2 regions of the Flavobacterium artemisiae genome follow, and region 1 is predicted to be linked to the other one. Evidence: riboswitches for the same ligand, from Rfam matches in the RefSeq annotation. Region 1 holds a riboswitch; the other holds the start of a gene.

What was found. A riboswitch is a leader RNA that binds a small molecule or an ion and turns the genes downstream of it on or off. The one in region 1 is predicted to bind cobalamin.
Region 2: another riboswitch for cobalamin. It lies ahead of ACFSC2_RS08850 (TonB-dependent receptor); the one in region 1 lies ahead of ACFSC2_RS03780 (TonB-dependent receptor plug domain-containing protein).

What each region holds. Positions count from the first base shown of each region.
Region 1 is NZ_JBHUDZ010000002.1:414,675-419,246, reverse strand. It holds gene cobT (nicotinate-nucleotide--dimethylbenzimidazole phosphoribosyltransferase) at 1-329, shown strand, start outside; gene ACFSC2_RS03790 (adenosylcobinamide-GDP ribazoletransferase) at 375-1,172, shown strand; gene cobC (alpha-ribazole phosphatase) at 1,157-1,693, shown strand; cobalamin riboswitch at 1,761-1,963, shown strand; gene ACFSC2_RS03780 (TonB-dependent receptor plug domain-containing protein) at 2,031-3,854, shown strand; gene ACFSC2_RS03775 (YncE family protein) at 3,859-4,572, shown strand, end outside.
Region 2 is NZ_JBHUDZ010000008.1:18,900-23,471, forward strand. It holds gene ACFSC2_RS08845 (TonB-dependent receptor plug domain-containing protein) at 1-1,423, shown strand, start outside; cobalamin riboswitch at 1,517-1,718, shown strand; gene ACFSC2_RS08850 (TonB-dependent receptor) at 1,831-3,876, shown strand; gene ACFSC2_RS08855 (DUF5074 domain-containing protein) at 3,873-4,572, shown strand, end outside.

The DNA of each region.
Region 1 (4,572 bases):
TCGAAATTATTCAAATGGCTGGCGGGATGTTAAGCGCTTTTGAAAATAATATGCTCATACTCGTGGACGGTTTTATTTGCACAACTGCTTTTTTAATTACCTATAAAATGAACCCGAAAATCAAACAAAATGCCATCTTTTGCCATTGTTCTGCTGAGAAAGCGCATCAGAAATTATTACATTACTTAGACGCTAAACCTGTTTTAGATTTAGATCTGCGCCTCGGCGAAGGAACGGGCTGTGCGATTGCATTTCCAGTTCTGAAATCTGCTGAAGTTTTTTTAAATGAAATGGCTAGTTTTGAAAGTGCTGGGGTAAGTAAAAAATAAAAATTCAATCTCAATGAAAATATCAATAAAAATCTTTTCCATTTAATGAAAAAAGAACTCCATATTTTTTTTACTTGTTTAATGTTTTACACCAGGATTCCTTGTCCAAAAAACATCACACATCATCCTGATTATTTAAATAAAGCCACACGATATTTCCCTTTTATTGGATGGATTGTCGGGAGTATTTCTTTTCTCGCTTTTTATGTTTTTTCTTTTTTTGTATCGATTGAAGCTGCTGCAATTCTGGCAATAATTGCTTCTATTCTAACAACAGGCGCTTTTCACGAAGACGGTTTTGCAGATGTCTGCGACGGTTTCGGAGGCGGATGGACAAAAGAAAAAATCTTAACGATTATGAAAGACAGCGCTATTGGAGCTTACGGAGCTGTCGGACTCGTTTTACTTTTTCTTTTAAAATTTAAATTGCTATCCGAAAGCATTTCTATCTTTCAAACAAACAATTTAGATTTTCCTTTTCTTATTTTTCTGTTGTTTGTGAATGCTCATGCTTTAAGTCGTTTATCGGCAGTGAGTATCATTTTTACACATGAATATTCTCGTGACGATGCTTCGAGTAAAAGCAAACCTATAGCGCAGCAATATACTTGGAAAGAAGTTTTTGGTTCCTTTTTCTTTGGTTTACTGCCTTTGATTGTTCTTTCTTATTTTTATCATTTGTTTATTCTGATTTTGATTCCGGTTTTTTTGACCCGCTTTTTTTTGGCGCGTTATTTTCAAAAATGGATTGACGGCTATACAGGCGACTGTCTCGGCGCCACACAGCAAGTCAGTGAAGTAATCATTTATCTCAGTGTTTTAATTTTATGGAAATTTATTTAATCCGTCATACCGAAACGGTTTGCGAAAAAGGTATCTGCTACGGACAAACCGATGTGAATATAGCTGAACCATTTGAAGAAGTTTTTAAAAATATACTTTCCCAGTTACCTTCTGAAGCAGTACTATTTACAAGTCCGCTTAAACGATGCGTGATTTTAGCAGACTATATTCAAAAAAACATGAAAATTCATTCTTACCAGAAAGATCCTCGTTTGATGGAAATGAATTTTGGAGACTGGGAAATGTTATCTTGGAATGAAATTCCGCAGGACCAGCTAAATCCGTGGATGGAAGATTTTGTGAACATAAAAGTTTCCAATGGCGAATCCTTTACTGAACTTCACGAAAGAACTGAATCTTTTCTAAATGAAAAACTCGCAAAAGACGTTTTGCATCCAATTATAATTGTGGCGCATGCTGGAAGTATCAGAAGTATCTTATGTCATCAAACTTCTTTGCCATTAAAAGATGCTTTTCAAAATAATGTTGATTTTGGCAAGGTTATTAGAATTAAGCTTTAACAGCTCTTTTGTTTAGAATTTGATTCAAAATGTGAAACAAATTTGAAAAATCGATAGTTTTAACTTTATCTTTGCACAAATTTAAGGTTGTGTTTTTATAAAAAAGCACATTAAAAGGGAATCAAGTATAATCTTGAGCTGTACCCGCAACTGTAAGCTTAGTTCAAAATGAATGCTTGTTGTTACTACAATCCACTGCCACGCCCTGCGTGATGGGAAGGAAGACAACAAGACGCAAGCCAGGAGACCTGCCTTTATAACTAATATCAAGCTCTCGGGAACAAGAGTGTAGAAATTTATGATTTTAAAGAAATTCGTCATTTTTTGTTTTTTATTCATGTGCCAATTTATTTTGGCGCAGCAGGATTCTATTACGAATTTAAAACAAGTTGTAGTTTCAGACAGCAATCTTAAAAAATTCTGTAGTTCTCAGTCAATTCAAGTCATAAGTGATTCGATCATCAATACCAATCAAGCATCACTAACTTCTCTTTTAAACTTTAACACGGTAATTTATTTTAAAGAAAATGGTCTCGGAATGACATCTGGCCCATCTTTTAGAGGAACTACAAGTGCACAGACAGCAGTTATCTGGAACGGTATCAATATCAATTCTCAATTTTTAGGACAGTCCGATTTTAATACTATCGGCACGAGAGATTTTAATTCTATTACTGTAAAAGCCGGCGGAGGAAGTATTTTGTACGGAAGCGGTGCAATTGGCGGCAGTATTCACCTAAATAATGATTTGAGTTTTAAAAAAGGATTTACAAATCATTTATTTTTCAGCGCAGGAAGTTTTAATACTTACAGCGCCAATTATAAAGCCGCAGTTTCATCTGATAAGTACAGTCTTCAAATTAGTATTTCTAGAAACAGCTCTGATAATGATTTTAAATATCCTGGAAATCAAAACGAGAAAAACTTAAATGGGCAATATTATAATACGAGCATGAATACGGCTTTTGGATATAAAATTGATTCTAAAAATACCATTAAATTATACAGTCAGTTTTATGACTCTGAGCGTCATTTTTCTCTAACAACCCCGACTGCTACCAAAACAAAATACGACGATTTTAATACCCGAAATCTTTTAGAATGGGAAAGCAGACTGAATCGTTTTACTTCAAAATTAAGAGCGGCTCATATTGGAGAATCTTATAAATATTTCCCAACTATTACTTCTGATTATTTCACTTTTGGAAAAGTAGAAACTTCTATCCTCAAATATGATTTGGCTTTTGATGTAAATGACAAAATCAAACTAAACACTATTGTGGATTATAGCCGAAATAAAGGCTACGGATCAAGTATTAATGATGTTAAAAGAGAAGTTAGTTCAGGGAGTTTATTACTAAGTCATTTAGTTTCTGAAAAATGGGATTATTCGGTAAGCATTCGTCAGGAATTAACGGACAATTACGGAAATCCATTTCTTTTTTCTTTTGGAACTCGATATTTATTGACTGATTTTTATCGAATAAAACTTAATGCTTCGAAGAATTACAGAATGCCGACTTACAATGATTTATTCTGGGAAGGAAGCGGCAATCCGAACTTAAAACCTGAAACTTCCTATCAAACCGAAATTGGAAACGAATTTTTCTTTAAAAACTTTTCTGTTTCTCTAACAGGATATTATAATGATATTCAGGATTTATTACGCTGGGTTCCTACAGATAGCGGCAGTGATGTGTGGTCTCCAGAAAATACTGATCATGTAAAAACTTATGGAGCAGAAGTTCTTTTAGAATGGAAAACCAAAATAAACAATCACAACTTTACTATCAACGGGACTTATGCCTATACGGTTTCAAAAAGCAAACAGCTCATTGCTGGTGAATTGGTTTACAAACAATTGATTTATGTACCCTACCATAAAGTGACGGCATCAGCATCCTATAATTGGAAAAAACTTTCATCATACTTTCAATATTTATACAATGGTGAAGTTTACAGCACGCCTTTTAACAGCAAAGCTGGAATCGTAAAAGCTTATAATGTTGCCAATCTTGGTGCTGATTATGATTTTGGAAGAAAAAACAGTTTCAAACTTGGCGTTCAAGTTTTGAATTTATTAAATGAAGATTACCAGCCTGTTATCAGCAGACAAATGCCTGGAAGAAATTATACTATATATATTAACCTAAATTTTTAAATACATGAAAAGATTTAATAAACTTTTTTTAACTGTCATTTTTGCGTCGGCTTTTTTTGTATCGTGCAGCAGCGATGATGATGAGACTCAAGCTCCACGTGGTAATTATGATGGAGGAATATTTGTTGTAAACGAAGGAAATAACGGTACTCCTAATGGAACTATCTCTTACCTGTCTGACGATCTTAAGGTTGAGAATGATGTATTTAAATTGGTTAATAATAAAACATCTGGCGACACACCACAAAGTATCGGTTTTAATGGAGATTTAGCCTATATCGTTACAAATGCTTCTAACAAAATTGAACTTGTTAATCGTTATACTTTTAAATCTATTGCAACAATTACTACAGGTTTAATTAATCCGAGATTTATTGCTTTTGCAAACGGAAAAGGTTATGTAACAAACTGGGGAGATCCAGCAAGTTCTTCTGATGATTATGTAGCGGTACTTGATCTTTCTTCAAATACCATAACTTCAACTATTCCCGTTGTTGAAGGTCCAGAGCAAATTATCGAAAATGATGGAAAGTTGTATGTAGCACACAAAGGCGGCTGGAATCAAGGAAATTCTTTAACAATCATTAATGCAGCTACAAATACCGTTGCAACAAATTTTGTGGTTGGAGATGTACCAAGTGTACTAGAAAAAGATAATGGAACATTATATATTTTATGCGCTGGAAAACCATCTTATGCTGATGTAGAAACTGCTGGT
Region 2 (4,572 bases), on a different contig from region 1:
GGGAGCCATTAATATTATTACTAAAAAACCGAGTGATTCTGGAATTTTAGTAAGCACTTATGCTGGTTCTAATTTTGAAAAAGATACTGAAGGAAGCGGTGATACTTTTTACGGAAACGGTGTTCAGGTTGGTGCTGTTTTAGGAAAAGAAAAACAACAGCACATGATTTTTGCTTCGCATGATAAAAGCAACGGTTACCGTTACAACACGGCATTCGAAAACAATAAAATTTTCTACCAAGGAAATGTACAGTTTAATGATGCAAACGAAATCCAAGCTTCTGCAGGTTACATCAATAACGGATTTGGCGCAAATGCTTTCTACGCGGCACCGGGCGACAAAAATTCAAGCGAAGCTGTACAGACAACTTTTGCTAATATTCAGTCAAAACATTCGATTACTGACAGTTGGAAAATTATGCCTAGAGTAACTTACAGATACAATTATGACGATTATCGTTATTTAGGAATGGCAAATTTAAACGTTGGAAGAAGCCAGCACTATACCAATTCGATTGCAGGAGAATTAAACTCAACAGTAAAATTAGGCAAAGGCGAATTGGGTTTTGGAGCTGAATTTAGAAACGAAGATATCCATTCGTCTAATATTGGTGATCACGATCGCGAAAATGTTGGAATCTACGCAGAATACCGAACGAATTTTACAGAACGATTAAATGTAAATATCGGAACTTATTTAAACTATAATTCGGATTACAAATGGCAGATTTATCCAGGAATCGATGCGAGTTACGATATTACAAAAGAGTTTAAAGTAATTGCAAATGTCGGCACAAGCCAGAGAATTCCATCGTTTACCGATTTGTATTTGAAACAAACAGGAAATATTGGAAATACTGATTTAGATTCAGAAAATGCTTTTCAAAGCGAAATCGGATTTAAATTCAACAGAAAAGCTTTGAGCTTAAATGCGAATTATTTCTACAGAAAAATTGACAATTATATCGATTGGATGCGTAATTTGACTACGCAGCCTTGGCAGAGTCAAAATACGGGAGATTTAAGCACAAACGGAGTAAATCTTCGCGGTAATTACAGATTTGATTTCTCTAAAGATTCAAGATTGAATATCGTTTTAGGATACACTTATTTAGATTCAGAATTTAAGAGTTCAAGAACAGAAATATATTCTAAGTATTTAATTTCGTCTTTAAAGCACCAAGTAACCAATACAATAGATTATCAGTATAGAAATTTATCGGTATTATTTGCTACTCGTTTTAACGAAAGAATTACAGGACCTTCTTATTGGATTAACGATTTTAGAGTTAGTCAGTCAATTAAGAAATTCACGATATTCTTAGATGCTCAAAATATTTTTAATACCACTTATTATGAAGTCGGAGCAATTCCGCTGCCTTCAAGATGGTTTACTTTGGGAGCTAAGTTTGTAACGTTTTAATTTTACTTATTTTTTTAGAATTAGTTATTGGATAAAACCCTGCACGAAATGTTTTTTTACATTTTTGTGCAGGGTTTTGTATGTTTTAATTATATCTTTGCGCCTGATTTTGGTCTGTTTTTTCTTAGGAAAAAATAGTTAAAAGGGAATCAGGTGTAAATCCTGAACAGACCCGCTACTGTAAGTTCTATATAAGTCTTTAAACATTACTTATGCCATTGCCCCGCCCTGCGGGATGAGAAGGCCGTTTAAAGATGGAACAAGTCAGGAGACCTGCCACGATCACATAGTTTAAAACTTTCGTGGTATGAAGTTGACGACACAAGATGGTAACCTGCTATAGGACAGCAGGCCTATATCTATGTTTTTGTAATTACATCACCGAGAGTTTTTTTAAATAAATCGTGATGTACAATTTTAGAAAAACACTTTTAGCTTTTATTTTATTATTTCCTTTTTGGCTTCATTCGCAGGCAGTCACAGATAGTTCGCGTGTTTTAAAAGAAGTTATTTTAAAAGGAAAACCTTATCAGGAAGTTATTCCGGTACAAAGTCTTTCGGGTGTTCTGCTCGAAAAACTAGCCAGTCATAATGTGGCAGACGCACTTCGGTATTTTGCAGGAACTCAAATCAAGGATTATGGCGGTGTAGGCGGACTAAAAACAGTCGATGTCCGCAACATGGGTACGCATCATGTTGGTGTTTTTTATGACGGAATCCAGCTCGGCAATGCCCAAAACGGTGTAACCGATCTCGGAAAATATTCGCTTGACGATATGGAATCTTTGACAATGTACAATGGTCAGAAAAGTGAAATTTTTCAGTCGGCTAAAGATTTTGCTTCAGCTTCAGCCATTTATTTAAGAACAAAACGTCCTGTTTTTATTGGAGGTAAAAAAACAAATCTCCTCGTTCGTTATAAAACCATGTCGATTGATTATCACGATCCTTCTTTTAGATGGGAGCAAAAACTGAGCGATAAAGTTAGTTTAAGTATGAGTTTCGAATACATCAAATCAAACGGAGAATATAAATTTAGATACAAAAGAAAAAATCAGGACGGAAGTATTGCCTACGATACCACAGCAACAAGATACAACAGCGATATCGAAGCTTTTCGATTTGAATCTGGTGTTTACGGCAAAATAAACAACGGTTCGTGGGACGCAAAAGTTTATTATTACGATTCTGAAAGAGGCGCGCCGGGAGCGATTGTAGAGAATAAATTCAGAGACGGTTTCAGACAGTTTGATAAAAACTTTTTTGCGCAGGGTTTTTTCACCAAAGATGTTTCAGAAAAATATAAATTTCAGGCAAAAGGGAAATTTGCTTACGATTATACACATTATATTGCCCGAGATACCACTAGTGTTTTAGGCGAAATCGTAACGGAAGGCGCACAATCAGATGACAGTTACTTTCAGCAGGAAGCGTATTTTTCGGCGGTTAATCTTTACAGCATTTTACCCACTTGGGATGTTTCGCTTTCAACTGATTTTCAATATAATAAATTAAACGCTACCAGAAGAGGAATCCAGACTCAGTTTTCTTTCCCTCAGCGTTTTACAGCGCTTGTTGCGCTCGCGACTTCTTACCGATATGAAGGTTTTAAAGTTTTAGGAAACGTTTTGGCAACCCGCGTAATCGAAGAAGTAAAATTTAATGCAAAAGCGCCAAACAAAACCGAATTTACACCCGCTTTATTCCTTGGTTATACACCTTTTAAAAAGTACGATTTCAATTTAAGAGCGTTTGCCAAACGCATTTTCAGAATGCCGACTTTCAACGATTTGTATTATACAATGGTGGGTTCAAGTACGTTAAGACCCGAATATATGAACCAATATGATGTTGGTTTTACTTATAACTTTTCACTAAAAGAAAGCCTTATAGACAAATTCTCCATTCAGGCAGATGCATATTATACCAATACCAAAGACAAGATTGTGGCGGCTCCGACAGGAAATTTATTCCGTTGGATGATGACGAATATTGGTCAGGTAAAAGGAAAAGGAATTGAAACAATTCTCAATCTGGGAACTCATATTGATAAAGTAAATCTCGCTGTCAATCTGACTTATACGTATTCTCAAAGTCAGGATTTTACCAAATTTTCAGGTTTAGAATTGTCTTCTTACGGCGATCAGATTCCGTACACTCCTTGGCACAGTGGTTCTGGAATTTTGAATGCAGGTTACGAATCATGGAACTTCAATTACAGTTTTATCTACGTTGGAAAACGATACAACGGAAACGTCAATAATATTAAAGTAAACGAAGTGCAGCCGTGGTATACGCACGATTTGGCAGTTCAAAAGGCCTTTATTTTCAATAAATACAAATTGAATGCAACGGTAGAAGTCAACAATGCCTTTAATCAGCATTATGAAGTGATTTACAATTATCCGATGCCGGGGCGAACATTCAAATTTATAATCAGTTTTGAAATATGAAAAAGAGCATTATAAAAATACTATTTGGTTTAACCGTTGCCATTTCGCTGGTTTCCTGCCGTGAAGATGAAACAATATTTCTTTCGTCAGACGTAAGTGTTGCGGCGCCGAGAAGTGACGGAAATATAGAAGGATTTTATCTTCTTAACGAAGGTAATATGGGAATGAACAGAGCCAGTATTGACGTTTTTAATTATCGAACGGGAAATTACACGACCGATGTTTATTCGGAACGAAACCCGAATGTGGTTAAAGAACTGGGCGATGTTGGAAACGATATTCAAATCTACGGCGATAAAGTATATGCAGTTATTAATGTTTCGAACAAAGTAGAAGTTCTCGAAAAATGGACAGCAAAACGCATCAAAAAAATTGATATTCCAAATTGCCGTTATGTGACTTTTTACAAAGACAAAGCGTATGTGAGTTCGTATGCGGGTCCGGTTGCCATTAGCCCAAATGCAGAGATTGGTTTTGTAGCCGAAATTGATACGACTTCTTTAGAAATAAAAAGAAAAGTAACCGTTGGTTATCAGCCGGAACAAATGGTGGTTCATAACGGAAAATTGTATGTAGCAAATTCAGGCGGTTATCGCGTTCCGAATTATGATCGAACGGTTTCGGTTATTGATTTGGAAACTTTCACAGAAATCAAAAAAATAGATGTCGGCATAAATCTCTACGGAATGCAGATCG